3 regions of the Frankia sp. CeTa3Moorea genome follow, and region 3 is predicted to be linked to each of the others. Evidence: riboswitches for the same ligand, from Rfam matches in the RefSeq annotation. Region 3 holds a riboswitch; each other region holds the start of a gene.
What was found. A riboswitch is a leader RNA that binds a small molecule or an ion and turns the genes downstream of it on or off. The one in region 3 is predicted to bind cobalamin.

Region 1 (4,968 bases), on a different contig from region 3:
ACGCAGGGTGTGGGCACCGCACCAGGCGTGCAGCGCGCCGGTCAGGTGGGTGTAGCCGGCGTAGCCGTCGCGCATCAGGACACCGGTGAAGGCGGGCCAGACGCCGCCGGCGTCGATCGTCGCGGCGGTGCGGTCCCCGGTGTGCATCACGGTGAGGTACTCGGTGCAGGCGACGTGCACGTAGCGCAGCCCACCCGCGGCGCGGGCGGTCGTCTCGTCGGCGTGCGCGACCGGCGCGGCGGCGATCAGCGCCCGCACGTGCGGCAGGAACGTGGTCTCGAGCAGGCGGGCGGCCCGGCCCCGCACCGAGGCGACCCAGCCGACGGAGACGGCGGCGCCGAGCAGGGTAGCCAGGACCGCGCCGGCCCGGCGGACCGGCAGGTGGTGCGCGCACACCAGCCACGCCGCCCGCCCGAGCAGCCGCGGGCCCCAGACGAGTCGGCCGGTCAGTGGCACCGGCGGCTGCCCGGGGGTCGTCGCCGCGCAGCACGGGCAGGTCCGCGCCACGACCCGGTACTCGGTCACGGGCGGCCGGGGCGGGGCCGGCGGGGTGTCGAACACCTGGTGGCGCCTCGTGGCGAACACCGGCGCCCCGGCCAGCGAGCCGCCACAGCCCCCGCAGGACGGCGGGTCGATCGTGAACGTCTCGTCCGGGTCGTCGACCATCATCCGGGTCTGGCCGGGCGCACCGCGCTGCTTGCCCCTCGGCCGGCCCGACGACGTCCGCGCCGGCGCCTTCGTGTACGGGTCGTCCGACGACGGGGGCCGCGACGAGTTCGAACTGTCCCTGCCCGCCTGACACTCCAGCTCGGCAACCCGCCCGGCCAGCTGCTCGATCAGTTCGGTGGCCGCCGCGAGCTGCTCAGCCATCCCCGCGATCTGCCTGCCCTGGGCCGCGATCGTGGCGTCCCGGTCCGCGAGCAGGCGCACGAGCTCCTCGTACGTCGGCCGGCCACCAGACTCCACACCCGCGACGCCAGCGGATCACCACCCACCGCCAGGCGATCACACGAACGATCACCACACAAGATCCGGAAGACACCCGCCCAACCGAGCTGAACAGCGACCGCTTTCAGCCGTTGGCGGTCAGTGGCCTGTCGCCCATGCACTACGTCCTCGACGTCGCCGGCGCCGCCGTTCTGGCGCACGAGGACGGTCTGGACCCGAAGAAGATCGGCTACCAGCATGACCGGGCTATGGGGATCGCCCATTCGTTGCACCTGGCGCATCGGGTGGCGGTCAACGGGATGTCCACCCGGCTGGTTCACCACGCCCGCCAGCCCGAGGCCGCGGGCCGGCTGGTGGCCTGGTGGTCGGAGGAACGCTGCGCCCGCTCGTTCGGGGACATCGTGCGGCCCGACGCCTATGGCCGGTGGGCGCAGGGCCGCGCCCAGGTCGAGTGGTTCCTCGAGCTGGACTTCGGTACCGAAGCGCTCCGGCGCCTCACCTACAAGATCGACGCCTACGATCGGCTCGCGAAGGCGACCCGTAGCCACACGCCGGTCCTGATCTGGACGACGACCCTGCGCCGCGAAGCCCGCCTCCGCGAGGTCCTCGCGGAGGCGCTGCGCAACCTGGACGACCCAGTACGGGTGCCGGTCGCGACGACGGCCGCGGACCTCGCCGAACCCGACCAGCACCTCGACGCCACCCTGACCCGCTGGCTGCCCCTGACCCGGGCCGGTACCGGTCGCCTCAGCCTGGGCCAGCTGGTCAGCCTCTGGCCTAACTCCGCCAAGCCCTTGACCGACAGCTCCCCAGCCGACAGTGACCTCGGCCGTCCGAGACGACTCCACCCACCCCAGCCGATGCCACCCGCGGGGCCTGATCACCAGCAGCTCGCGGCCTAACCGCAGCCCCGCATGGCCCCGAGGGGTCCTGCTACCCGGGTACCGCGCCCGGTGGCAGGACCCCTCGGCTTGAACGGGCATGGCTGCCGCGACCGGCGGGTCGGTTGAGGCGGGTCTCCGCCCGCCGGGTGCTGCGGCGAGACCGCCGCCGCGTTGGACCGCGCTGGGCAGGCTGGCCCCGTCGGCGCGGGCGAGGATGCCGGCGACCAGGCCGACGATGATGGAGATCGTCGTGCCGAGGGCGACGACGAGTGCCCGGGTGAGGGCTGGGTTGGCGGTCACGTCTGCTCCAGTTCACACGCCCCGCTCCCCTGGCTGACGAGACGCTGAACGGACGCAGCGTGAAACAACCCTGCTCGATCCCCGGGGTTGCCGCAGCCCGATGGCCCATAGGCGCGTGCTGTGGCTTCGGCCCGGAGCGGCCAGGGGAGGACGCGCCGGACATGGGAAGCCCGAGTTCGGTGACTGGCAATATTGGCAGCCGCCGCGGCGATCAGTCTACCGGCTCCGGTCCGGCACGGGGTGGGCGCCGTGGCCCGCGATCATGACTGTCCTCAGTCAGGTGGCATGGATGATCGCCAGCGACTTGTGCGGCTCGTGTCGTTTGTGGCGTGGGCCGGTGAGCCCGGTTCGAACATGTGCGGCCTGCGGTTCGCCAGCACCGAGGACGAGCAGCCATGGGGCCTGTCCTGGCGCGGCGTGGGCCGTGGGTCTCGAACGGGGCGAGGTCCTGCCCAAGCCCGAAGGCGATGAGGTCCGGGCCGTGCTGTGGCGGCTGAGGTTCTGGTTCACGGTGGCGGTACAGGACGCTCGGCAAGTTCCGCTCGGAGATACCCCGGACGGCGAGGTGTCGGGCGCGACACAACATGTGGGTTATTTGCAGTCGTGTGATTCTTATATGTAGCGTGTGCCGCGCACTGGTTCGGCCGCCCTGCCCTGGGCCGGTCGTCGTAAGAGGGAACCCGGTGGGAGTCCGGGGCTGCCCCGCAGCGGTGAGTGGGAACGACCGCCGTCAGGAGCACTGGGCGCTATGGCGCCTGGGAAGCGACGGTCAGTAGGTTCACCGGCGTCACGACGCGCCGGTGGGTGCCCGCGAGTCCGAAGACCTGCCAGCGTGCCGCGCGCGACATGCGCGTGGCGGTCCGACGGCCCCGAGGGAGGGCCGGGATCGCCGTGCCGGGCTTGGACCGGGCACGGGCAGCTCGCCGGTCGCCAGAGGGCCTCGGCGTGGCGGGTGGTGATCGTTCGGCCACCGAGCCACGCGCCGTCGCCGTCGGTCGTCGATGCCCGGGTCCGTCGCCATTCGGGCCGGCGCGCCTACCTCCTCCTTGCTCGCCGTCGGTGCCAGCCGTCCGACGACCTGTGCGAGGAGTGCCGTTGACCGTCACCGAACCTTCCCCCGTTGTCCCGCGGGCCGCCGGTATGTCCGGGTCTGGTGGCCGCACGATGCGCGTCCGTCATCGTGACGGCGCGTTGGAGCCCGTGGACGTGACGAGGATCGTCGCCGCGGTCGCGCGGTGGGCGGACGACCTGGATCAGGTGGATCCGTTGCGGGTCGCGACCCGGACGATTGGCGGGCTCTACGACGGCGCGACGACCGAGGAGCTCGACCGGTTGTCGGTGCAGACCGCCGCCGATCTGATCGGTGAGGAGCCGCAGTACTCCCGGCTGGCCGCCCGGCTGCTGGTCGCGCTGATCGCCGACGAGGTCGCCGGTCAGGGGATCGGCTCGTTCAGCTCGGGCATCGCGCGGGGCCACGAGCTGGGTCTGATCGGGGCGGGCACGGCCGAGTTCGTCGCCCGGCACGCTGGCGAGCTCGACGCGCTCGTCGACCCGGCTGGCGACCTCGGGTTCGAGTTCTTCGGGATGCGGACGGTGCACGACCGCTACCTGCTGCGCCATCCGCGCACCCGGCTGGTGGTGGAGACGCCGCAGCACTGGCTGCTGCGGGTCGCCTGCGGGCTGGCGCACGACGTCGCCGAGGCGGCGGAGCTGTACCGGCTGATGGCGTCGCTGGCCTACCTGCCGAGTTCGCCAACGTTGTTCAACTCCGGGACGGCGCACTCGCAGATGTCGAGCTGCTACCTGGTCGACTCGCCGCGCGACGAGCTGGAGTCGATCTACGAGCGGTACGGCCAGGTCGCCCGGCTGTCGAAGTTCGCCGGCGGCATCGGCATCGGTTTCTCCCGGGTGCGCTCGCGGGGCGCGCTGATCCGCGGCACGAACGGCCGGTCGAACGGCATCGTGCCTTTCCTGCGGACCCTCGACGCCTCGGTCGCGGCGGTCAACCAGGGTGGGCGGCGCAAGGGCGCGGCCTGTGTGTACCTGGAGACGTGGCATCCCGACATCGAGGAGTTCCTCGAGCTGCGGGACAACACCGGTGAGGACGCCCGGCGCACCCACAACCTGAATCTGGCGCACTGGATCCCGGACGAGTTCATGCGCCGGGTGCAGGCCGACGGGGTGTGGTCGCTGATGGATCCGGACGCGGTGCCGGAGCTGCCCGACCTGTGGGGTGAGGAGTTCGACCTGGCCTACCGGGCCGCCGAGGCCGCCGGCCGCTATGTCCGCCAGCTGCCCGCCCGTGATCTGTACGCGCGGATGATGCGGACGCTGGCGCAGACCGGCAACGGCTGGATGACGTTCAAGGACGCCGCGAACCGGACCGGCAACCAGACCGCCGAGCTGGGCAACGTCATCCACCTGTCGAACCTGTGCACCGAGATCCTCGAAGTCTCCAGCGATGACGAGATCGCGGTGTGCAACCTCGGCTCGGTCAACCTCGCCCGCCACCTCCTGCCCGCAGACCCGGCCGCCGACGCGGACGGCGACGGGGATCCAGCGGCGCGGGTTGATTGGGCGGCGCTGCGCGCGACCGTGCGCACGGCGGTGACCTTCCTCGACCGGGTGATCGACATCAACTACTACCCGACACCCGAGGCCGCGGCGAGCAACCCCCGGTGGCGGCCGGTCGGCCTCGGCGTGATGGGCCTTCAGGATGTGTTCTTTGCGCTGCGGCTGCCGTTCGACTCCCCGGCCGCCTGTGAGCTGTCGACCCGACTTGCCGAGGAGATCGCGCTCACCGCGCTGGAGCGGTCCACTGAGCTCGCCCGCGCGC
Region 2 (4,968 bases), on a different contig from region 3:
CTCAAGTCCCGCGGCCTGTGGACGGCGCAGGTACGGGAGCGGATCAAGGCCGCCGATGGGTCCGTCCAGACGATCGACGACCTGCCAGCCGAGGTCCGCGCGCTGTTTCGCACCGCGTGGGAGCTGCCGCAGCGTGCGCTGATCGACCTGGCGGCGGCCCGGATGCCGTTTGTCGACCAGAGCCAGTCGCTGAACTTGTTCATGGCCGACCCGAGCATCGGCCGGCTGTCCTCGATGTACGCCTACGCCTGGTCAAGCGGGCTGAAGACGACCTACTACCTGCGGTCGCGGCCCGCGACCCGCATCCAGCAGGCCACCGTGCCGGCCGGCGCGGGCCGGCACGCGTCCGCGCCCACCGACTCGGGGTCGACCGCGCGCCCACCCTCGGGACCGGCGCAACCCGCGCCGACGACCGATGCCGAGGCGCTGGCCTGCTCTCTGGAGAACCCCGAGACCTGCGAGGCGTGCCAGTGACGACGACTGTCCCGCCCCAGCAGGTTCCCGCGCAGTCCGGCTCAGCGGTGGACGGGCCGCGACACCGGTCGCTGCTGCTCGACCCGGGCATGAGCCTCACCCTGCGGCCCATGCGCTACCCGGAGTTCTACGACCGCTACCGGGCGGCGATCCGCAACACCTGGACCGTGGAGGAGGTTGACCTGCACACCGACCTCGCCGACCTGCACCGTCTCAGGTCGGCCGAGCGGCATCTGGTCAACCGCCTCGTCGCGTTCTTCGCGACCGGCGACACGATCGTCGCCAACAACCTCGTGCTCAACCTCTACCGGCACCTGAACGCCCCGGAGGCGCGGCTCTACCTGTCCCGCCAACTGTTCGAGGAGGCCGTGCACGTCCAGTTCTACCTGACCCTGCTCGACACCTACCTGCCCGATCCGGACGAGCGGGCCCGCGCGTTCGCCGCCATCGAGAACATCCCGTCGATCCGCGCCAAGGCAGCGTTCTGCTTCCGCTGGATCGACTCCCTCGGCCGCCTCGACCGGCTGCGCACCCGCGCCGACCGGCGGGCCTTCCTGCTCAACCTGATCTGCTTCGCCACCTGCATCGAAGGGCTGTTCTTCTACGGCGCCTTCGCCTACGTCTACTTCCTGCGCTCCCGCGGCCTGCTGCACGGGCTCGCCTCCGGCACCAACTGGGTGTTCCGCGACGAGTCCATGCACATGGGGTTCGCCCTCGACGTGATCCGCACCGTCCGCGCCGAGGAACCCGACCTCGTCGACGCCGACTTCGAGGCCGCGGTGCGGGACATGCTCGCCGAGGCGGTCGACGCTGAAACCGTGTTCGCCGAGGACCTCCTGACCGGTGGGGTCGCCGGGATGACCGTCGCTGACATGCGCACCTACCTGGAGTACGTCGCCGACCGCCGGCTCGGTCAGCTCGGGTTCGCGCCCATGTTCGGGTCGGCCAACCCGTTCTCGTTCCTCGACCTGCAGGACGTGCAGGAGCTGTCGAACTTCTTCGAACGCCGGGTGTCGTCCTACCAGGTCGCCGTGGAGGGTTCGGTCTCCTTCGACGAGGACTTCTGACCGGTCCCGACGGTTTTCGGGAGGCTCGGGTTCCGCGCCCGGGCCTCCCGGCCATTCGACGCCGGCGTGACGGGACCGGTGAGGCGGCCTTGTCGGCGATGTGGGCCGCGCGTAGCCTGAACCGGCCGTGGTGTTCGGGAAGCCGGTGTGACGCCGGCGCGGCCCTCGCCACTGTGTTCGGGAGTCTCCGGCCGTATCCGCGTCCGCGCGGAGGTCACTGGGCTGCTTGTCGGCCTGGGAAGGCCGGTCCGGAGACGCTGTACCCGTCAGCCAGGAGACCGGCCACGGCACCGAGTGACGCTTCCACGAGGTGCTGGAGGACGATCAGCGTGAGCATGCCCGCCTGCCGGCCGGCCACCCCTGGCCGGCCCGTGTACGGCCGCGCCCAGCGTCGACCGGTCAAGGCCGCGCCCGTCCACCGCCCGTCCACGACGGTGAGAACAGGTGCCGACCATGACAGACACTGAGCTGCGCGCCGAGGTGACGACCGTGCCCAGGCAGCGGAGGTCCCCCCTTGCGGCCCGCCCCGCGACGATGAGCGAGTTCCTGTCGACCGGAACGACCTCCTACTCGTTCGAGTTCTTCCCGCCGAAGACGCCCGACGGTGAGCGGGCGCTGTGGACCGCGCTACGCGAGATCGAGGCGCTGCGGCCATCGTTCGTGTCCGTCACCTACGGCGCCGGCGGGTCGACCCGCGAGGGCACGATGCGCATCTGCGAACGGATCGCCACCGAGACGTCACTGACGCCGATCGTGCATCTCACCGCGGTCAACCACGCCCGGGCGGAGCTGCGCCGGATCGTCGGCACGGTCGCCGGTACCGGCGTCCGCAACATCCTGGCGCTGCGCGGCGACCCGCCGGGCGACCCGCTCGGCGAGTGGGTACGCCATCCCAACGGCTTCGAGCACGCGGACGAGCTGGTCACCTTCGTCCGCGGGCTCGGGAACTTCTGCGTCGGCGTCGCGGCGTTCCCGGACAAGCACCCACGCGCCGCCGACCTCGACAGCGACGCCCGCGCCCTGGCCGGCAAGTTCCGCGCCGGGGCCAGCTACGCCATCACCCAGTTCTTCTTCGACGCCGACGCCTACCTCCGGCTGGTCGAGCGGGTCGGCCGGCTGGGCTGCGACGCGCCGATCGTGCCCGGGGTGATGCCGGTGACGAACGTCGCGCAGATCACCCGGATGGCCCAGCTGTCCGGCGCCGCTTTCCCGCCAGCGCTGGCCCGCCGCCTGGAGGCGGTCGCCGACGACCCGGCGGCCGTGCGCCCGGCCTGCACTTCATCACCCTCAACCGCTCCTCGGCGACCCGGGAGGTCTACCGCAACCTCGTCGGCTCAGCTCCCCAGCCGGCGGGCTGAGCGCGACGGCTGTCACGACGAGGCGGGACCAGTCGAGCCGGGTCGCCGGCCAACGCCGGAGACCCGGCGCGAGACGGCGAGCCGGCTGCCAGATCAGGGCTGGATGACGAGCAGGAGCTCGCCGACTTCGACGGAGTCGCCGGTACTGCGGGCGAGTTCGGTGATGGTTCCGGCGGTGGGGCTGGTGACGGCGGCTTCCATCTTCATGGCCTCGACGACGGCCAGCTTGGCGCCCTTCTCGATGGTGTCGCCGACCTTGACCGCGAAGGTGACGATGCCGGGGAGGCTCGCGCCGATATGGCCGGAGTTGGTGGGGTCGGCGCGGCGGGCGGTGGCGGACGCCGAGCTGATGGACTCGTCGCGGACCCGGACGGGGCGGGGCTGGCCGTTGACCCGCAGGTAGAGGGTGCGGATACCGGCGCGGTCGGGATCGCTGATGGTTTCGAGCTCGACGATGATCTCGGCGCCGGGTTCGAGGAAGACGCTGACCGGCTCGCCGGGCAGCAGGCCGTAGAGGAAGGCCTCCGTGGGAATGACCGAGCTGTCGCCGTACTGCTCGACGGCCTTCTCGTAGTCGCGCCACGGGCCGGGGAACAGCAGCCGCGACAGGGTGGCGCGCCGGGCGTCGCCGGCGAGGTAGCCGAGCACACTGGCCGGCAGGTCGTACTTCTCCGGCTCGGTCCGTAGCGTGGCGGGGTCGATGTTCCCGGAGGCGATGAACAGCGCGAGGTCGCCGACGACCTTGCTGGTCGGCGTCACCTTGATTGGCTTGCCGAGCAGCTCGTTGGCGATCGCGTAGCACTCGGTGACCTCGGACCAGCGGTCGCCGAGCCCGAGCGCGATGGCCTGCTGGCGCAGGTTCGTCAGCTGGCCGCCCGGAATCTCGTGCCGGTAGACGGCGCCGGTCGGCGCCCGCAGGCCCGCCTCGAACGGGGCGTACAGGTCGCGGACCGCCTCCCAGTAGGCCTCCAGCGCGGACAGCGCCGCGAGCGGGATGCCGGTTGCGCGGTCGGTGTGGTCGGTCGCGGCGACGAGCGCGGACATGTTCGGCTGGCTCGTGCCGCCGGACATGGGGGCCGCGGCGGCGTCCACCGCGTCGACGCCTGCGTTCGCGGCGGCGAGCAGGGTCGCGAGCTGGCCGCCGGCCGTGTCGTGGGTGTGCAGGTGCACCGGGGTGTCGAAGCGCTCCCGCAGTGCCGTGACCAGCCGCGTCGCCGCCGGCGGGCGCAGCAGCCCGGCCATGTCCTTGATCGCCAGCACGTGTGAGCCGGCCTCGACGAGCCGCTCCGCGAGGCGCGGGTAGTAGTCGAGGGTGTAGATCCGCTCGGCGGGGTCGGTGAGGTCGCCCGTGTAGCAGAGCGTGCCCTCCGCGATCGCGTCCGTCTCGCCCGTGACCGCCTGGAGGGCGGGGCGCATCTGCTCGATGTCGTTGAGGGCGTCGAAGATCCGGAACAGGTCGATCCCGGTGCTCGCCGCCGCGACGACGAACGCGCGCACCACGTCGTCCGGGTAGGGCGTGTAGCCGACCGCGTTGCGGCCACGCAGCGGCATCTGCAGGCACAGGTTCGGCGCCGCTTCCCGCGGCGCGGCGAGCCGCTCCCACGGGTCCTCGGCCAGGAACCGCAGGGCCACGTCGTAGGTCGCGCCGCCCCAGCACTCGAGGCTGAGCAGGTTCGGCGTGAGCCGGGCGAACGCGGGCGCGGCGGCCAGGATGTCGAAGCTGCGCAGCCGGGTCGCCAGCAGCGACTGGTGGGCGTCGCGCAGCGTCGTGTCCGTGACCGCCAGCGCGGTCTGGGCACGCAGCCGGGCCGCCCATCCGGCCGGGCCGGCCTCGGCGAGCAGCTGGCGGGAGCCGGCCACCGGCGCGCCGGCGGCGTCCAGCGGCGGCAGCATCCGGCGCGGGTCGGTGAACGCCACCCCGGCCGGGCGCCGGTGGCCGTTGACGGTGACATGGGCGAGCCGGGCCAGGAACTCGATGTTCGTCCGCACGCCGCGGACCCGGAACTCCCGCAGCGCCCGGCGGGCCCGCCGGGACGCCTTCTCCAGGGTCGCGCCCCGGCACGTCAGCT
Region 3 (4,968 bases):
ACCCGGGCGCGCAGCTCGTCGTCGCCGTACTGGTCGATCAGCCAGGCGACCATGTTGTGGATGGAGATGTACGCGGCGATCGACGGGCAGCCGGCGGCCAGCTCCTCGAAGATGAGGACCACGTCGAGGCGGCCCAGCCCGGAGCCGCCGACGTCCTCGGCGACGCAGATCCCGCCCATGCCGATCTCGCCGGCCCGGCGCAGCACGTCCACCGGGAAATGCTGGGTCTGGTCCCATTTGACGGCGTTCGGCGCGAGGAACTCGTCGGCGAAATCGCCGGCGGTCTCGCGGAGCGCGCGCCGCTCAGGTGACAGCGTCTCCACCGGTCGCCGTCACTTCATCGTGGGGATGACGAAGCTGGCCTGTTCCCGGACCCGGGCGCTGGGCCAGCGGGAGGTGACGGTCTTCGTCTTCGTGTAGAAACGGATCGAGTCCGGCCCGTGCTGGTTCAGGTCGCCGAATCCGGAACGCTTCCAGCCGCCGAACGTGTGGTATGCGATGGGCACCGGGATGGGCACGTTCACGCCGACCATTCCGGTGTTCACCCGGTGGGTGAAGTCCCGGGCGGTGTCCCCATCCCTGGTGAAGATCGCCACGCCGTTGCCGTACTCGTGCTCGTTCGGCAGCCGCAGCGCCTCCTCGTAGTCGGCGGCGCGCACGACCGAGAGCACCGGGCCGAAGATCTCCTCCCGGTAGATCCGCATCGCCGGGGTGACGTGGTCGAACAGCGACGCGCCGAGGTAGAAGCCCTGCTCGTGCTCGGTGCCCGCGAGCGGGTTGCCGCTGCCGTCGACGACCAGGCTCGCGCCCTCCTCGACGCCGGAGCTGAGGTAGTCGCGGACCCGGGCCACGGCCGCGGGGGTGACCAGCGGGCCGATCTCGGTGGCGTCGTCCAGCGCCGGCCCGATCCGCAGCGCCGTGACCCGCGCGGCGAGCCGCTCGACCAGGGCGTCCGCCGTCGCCTCGCCCACCGGGACGGCGACCGAGATCGCCATGCAGCGCTCGCCAGCCGACCCGTAGCCGGCGCCGACCAGGGACTCCACCGCGTGGTCGAGGTCCGCGTCCGGCATGACGACCATGTGGTTCTTCGCCCCGCCGAAGCACTGCGCCCGCTTGCCGTGCGCGGCGGCGGTGGCGTAGACGTACTGGGCGATGTCGGACGACCCGACGAAGCCGACCGCCTCGACCCGGGGGTCCGTCAGCAGCGCGTCCACGGCCTCCTTGTCGCCGTTGACGACGTTGAACACGCCCGGCGGCAGGCCGGCGTCCAGGAACAGCTCCGCCAGCCGCAGCGGCACCGAGGGGTCACGCTCCGACGGCTTGAGCACGAATGCGTTACCGCAGGCCAGCGCCGGTGCCGCCTTCCAGAGCGGGATCATCGCAGGGAAGTTGAACGGGGTGATCCCGGCGACGACCCCGAGGGGCTGGCGCATCGAGTACACGTCGATGCCGGTGCCGGCCGCGTCCGAGTACTCGCCCTTGAGCAGGTGCGGGATGCCGGTGGCGAACTCGACCACCTCCAGGCCGCGCTCGATGTCGCCGTGCGCGTCGGCCACCGTCTTGCCGTGCTCTGCGGCGAGCAGCCGGGCGAGCGAGTCCTGCTCGGCCCGGACCAGTTCGAGGAAGCGCGCCAGCACCCTGGCCCGGCGCTGGGGGTTGAGCCGGGCCCAGCCGGGCTGGGCGTCGGCCGCCGCCGCGACGGCGTCGGCCACCTCTGCGCGCGACGCCAGTGGTACCCGCGCCTGCTCCCGCCCGGTACTCGGGTCGTAGACGGCACCGAAACGACCCGAGGTGCCCGGGACCGGCTTTCCGCCGACGTGATGCGTGAGTTCTCGCATGAGAAATTTCGCCTGACCTTCCGAAAGTGCGCAGCCTGCATCGCCCCGGCGGCCGCGGCGCGCCGGGAGAAGGATGTGAAGAAAGAAGGAGTGCGAAAGCCGCCGGGAATCAGTCGAAATGTCGCCGGGCGGCTCGGAAGGGGGCATGAAAAAGCAGGGCTGACATGCGTTCCGACTCCATCCTCGTGGAAGTACACGGTCGCCCACGGCCGGTATCCTGGCTCCCGGATCGGCGCGGACTCCTGCCTTCCCGGCACGCGGCCAGTGGCATCACGGGAGTCCGGCTCCCCGGTCACAGTGGCGGGACCGCGCCGGATTCACACCGGCTTCCCTGACACCATGGACCTTGGTAGGGGACCATAAAGTAGGACACCATACTATGTCCAGTAGTCGCGGCCCGTGTCGGTGTGACGTCGATCCGTGGCAGCCGTGTCCCCGGGCTCCGCCCGCCCGGCCGCCGGAGCGGGGGCTGGCCCGAGGCGGGAAGGACCGCCGGCGGCTCGGGCCGGTCCTGACCGCCGGTGTGCTCGTCGTCGCGGCGATGGCCGATCTGTGCCTCTTGCCCGGTTGGGCTCCGGTCGCGTAGCGTGGCGTTGCCGTGGTGTTCGGGAAGCCGGTGTGATGCCGGCGCGGCCCTCGCCACTGTGATCGGGAAGTCTCGGGTCTGGTCCGCGGTGCGGCGGAAGTCACTGGGCGTGTTCGCCTGGGAAGGCTGACCTGGAGGCGTCGACCCGTCAGCCAGGAGACCGGCCACGGCATCGAGTGACCCATCCACGAGGTGCTGGAGAGGCGGTCCGCGTGAGCGTGCCTGCTTGTGCTGAGTCTGATCCCGCGCTTTCGGCAGCCGCTGCCGACGCGCCCGCGCGGCCGTCGCGACGCCGCCGGCCCGGCCGGCCGCGTCGCCGGACCGCCGTCGCTGCGGTGCTGGCCGGCGTGCTGGCGATGGTCTCGCTGGCGGCCTGCGGGGACGACGACGGTGACGAGGCCGGTGGCTCCGCAGCCCTCGACGCGCGCGGGTGCGTGACGTCGTTCAACGCCGAGACCGACTACTTCCCGGTGAAGTCGACGTTCGAGGCGGCCAAGAACGTCACGCTGACCTACCACAACAGCTACCAGGTACTCACGGTCAAGGAGCCGTACCCGGACGGCAAGCCGGAGTCGTACGTGCTGGTGCGCTGCGGCGCGCCGGCACCGGAGCTGACCGGAGACCTCGCCGCCGCCCCGCAGATCGAGGTGCCGATCACCAGCCTCTACTCCGGGTCGACGACCCACCTACCGCTGCTGGTCGACCTGGACGCGGTCGACGTCCTCACCGGGGTCTCCAGCGCCAGCCTGGTCTCCAGCCCTGAGGTGCGCGAGCAGATCGACGCCGGCAAGGTCGTCGAGTACGCCCCGAACTACCAGATCGACGTGGAGAAGGTGGTCAGCGCCGCCCCCGACGTCCTGATGACCGACGGGACGGACTCGCCCGAGTACGCGACGATCCGCAAGGCGGGCGTGACGGTCGTCGCCAACGCCGAATGGCTGGAGGGCGACCCGCTCGGCCGGGCCGAGTGGATCAAGGTGATGGCGGCGCTCACCGGCGACGAGGAGCAGGCCGCCAAGGTCTTCGGCCAGATCCAGACCGACTACTCCGCCATCGCGGACAAGGCGACCGCCGCCGGGGTCACCCCGGTGAAGGTGCTGCCCGGCTCGATGTACGAGGGCACCTGGTACATGCCGTCCGGCGGCAGCTACGTCGGCAAGCTGCTGTCGGACGCGGGCGCGACCTACCCGTGGGAGGACGAGACCGACACCGGCAGCCTGGAACTCAGCTTCGAGGCGGTGTTCGCCGACGGCGGCGACGCGCCGGTCTGGCTGGCCGACGGCGAGTGGGACACGGTCGGCGACGCGGTCGCCGAGGACCCCCGCTACGGCACCCTCGCCGCGGCGCAGCCCGGCGGCCAGGTCTGGACGAACACCCTGGCCATCGGGCCCGGCGGCGGCAACGACTACTGGGAGCGCGGCGTGACCCGGCCCGACCTGGTGCTCGCCGACCTGGTCGCGATCCTGCACCCCGAGCTCGTGCCCGGCCACACGTTCGTCTTCTACAAGAAGCTGAGCTGACCGTGCCGTCCGCGCCGCCGGCGTCCGCGCGCCGGCGCCTCCGGCGCGCGCTGGGGCTCGGCGGGCTCGCGGCCGGCGTCGCCGCGCTGTTCGCCCTCGCCCTCGCGATCGGCTCGGTGCACGTCCCGCTGCCCGAGGTGCTGCGGGTGCTGACCGGGGCGGATCCGCACGACCCCCGGTGGGCCGTGGTGATCGAGCAGGTGCGGCTGCCGCGCGCGGTGACGGCGGCCCTGGCCGGCGCCGCGCTCGCCGTCGCCGGCCTGCAGATGCAGACCCTGTTCCGCAACCCGCTGGCCGACCCGTACTCGCTCGGCGTGAGCGCGGGCGCGAGCCTGGGCGTCGCGATCGTCGTCGCCGGCGTCGGCGGCACCGGCGGGGCGTTCGCCGCCGGCGCGCTCGGCGCCGGGCGCCTCGGGGTGGTGGCGGCGGCCGCCGGCGGCGCGGCGGTCGTGCTCGCCGCGGTGCTCACCCTGGCCCGCTGGGTCCGTTCCGTCGTCACCCTCCTGGTGATCGGCGTGGTGCTCAGCTCGGCGGTCAGCTCGATCGTGTCGCTGCTGCTGGCCTGGACCGCGCCGCAGCGCGCGATCCAGTTCTTCACCTGGCAGCTCGGCAGCTTCTCCGGCACCTCCACCGACGACCTGGCCGTGTTCGTCCCGGTGGCGGCGGCCGGGATCGCGGTCGGGCTGGCGAGCGCCAAGCCCCTGAACGCCCTGCTGCTCGGCGAGAGCTACGCCAGCACGATGGGCGTGCGCGTCCGCCGGGTCCGCACCGCCGTCCTGGCCAGCTCCTCGCTGCTCGCCGGGGCGGTGACCGCGTACTGCGGCCCGGTGGCGTTCCTCGGGATCGCCGTGCCGCACATCGCGCGCCGGCTGCTCGCCACCTCCGACCACCGGGTGCTGCTGCCCGGCGTCGCACTGACCGGGGCGCTCGTCGCGCTGGCCTGCTCCATCGTCGCCCAGCTGCCCGGCACCGACCTGCTCCTGCCGATCAACGTCGTGACGTCGCTGGTCGGCGCGCCGGTCGT

Region 1: another riboswitch for cobalamin. It lies ahead of AC08OV_RS18840 (ribonucleoside-diphosphate reductase subunit alpha); the one in region 3 lies ahead of AC08OV_RS12140 (ABC transporter substrate-binding protein).
Region 2: another riboswitch for cobalamin. It lies ahead of AC08OV_RS18830 (methylenetetrahydrofolate reductase); the one in region 3 lies ahead of AC08OV_RS12140 (ABC transporter substrate-binding protein).

Annotation. Positions count from the first base shown of each region.
Region 1 covers NZ_CDXDOR010000127.1:9,337-14,304, reverse strand. The annotation lists partial or broken gene tnpC (IS66 family transposase) at 1-930, opposite strand, end outside; gene AC08OV_RS18845 (replication-relaxation family protein) at 1,080-1,850, shown strand; cobalamin riboswitch at 2,752-2,978, shown strand; gene AC08OV_RS18840 (ribonucleoside-diphosphate reductase subunit alpha) at 3,228-4,968, shown strand, end outside.
Region 2 covers NZ_CDXDOR010000127.1:4,085-9,052, reverse strand. The annotation lists gene AC08OV_RS18840 (ribonucleoside-diphosphate reductase subunit alpha) at 1-474, shown strand, start outside; gene AC08OV_RS18835 (ribonucleotide-diphosphate reductase subunit beta) at 471-1,541, shown strand; cobalamin riboswitch at 1,653-1,842, shown strand; partial or broken gene AC08OV_RS18830 (methylenetetrahydrofolate reductase) at 2,076-2,899, shown strand; gene AC08OV_RS18825 (ATP-binding protein) at 2,993-4,968, opposite strand, start outside.
Region 3 covers NZ_CDXDOR010000056.1:7,445-12,412, forward strand. The annotation lists gene AC08OV_RS12130 (acyl-CoA dehydrogenase family protein) at 1-323, opposite strand, end outside; gene AC08OV_RS12135 (CoA-acylating methylmalonate-semialdehyde dehydrogenase) at 333-1,838, opposite strand; cobalamin riboswitch at 2,029-2,215, opposite strand; cobalamin riboswitch at 2,421-2,607, shown strand; gene AC08OV_RS12140 (ABC transporter substrate-binding protein) at 2,637-3,944, shown strand; gene AC08OV_RS12145 (FecCD family ABC transporter permease) at 3,947-4,968, shown strand, end outside.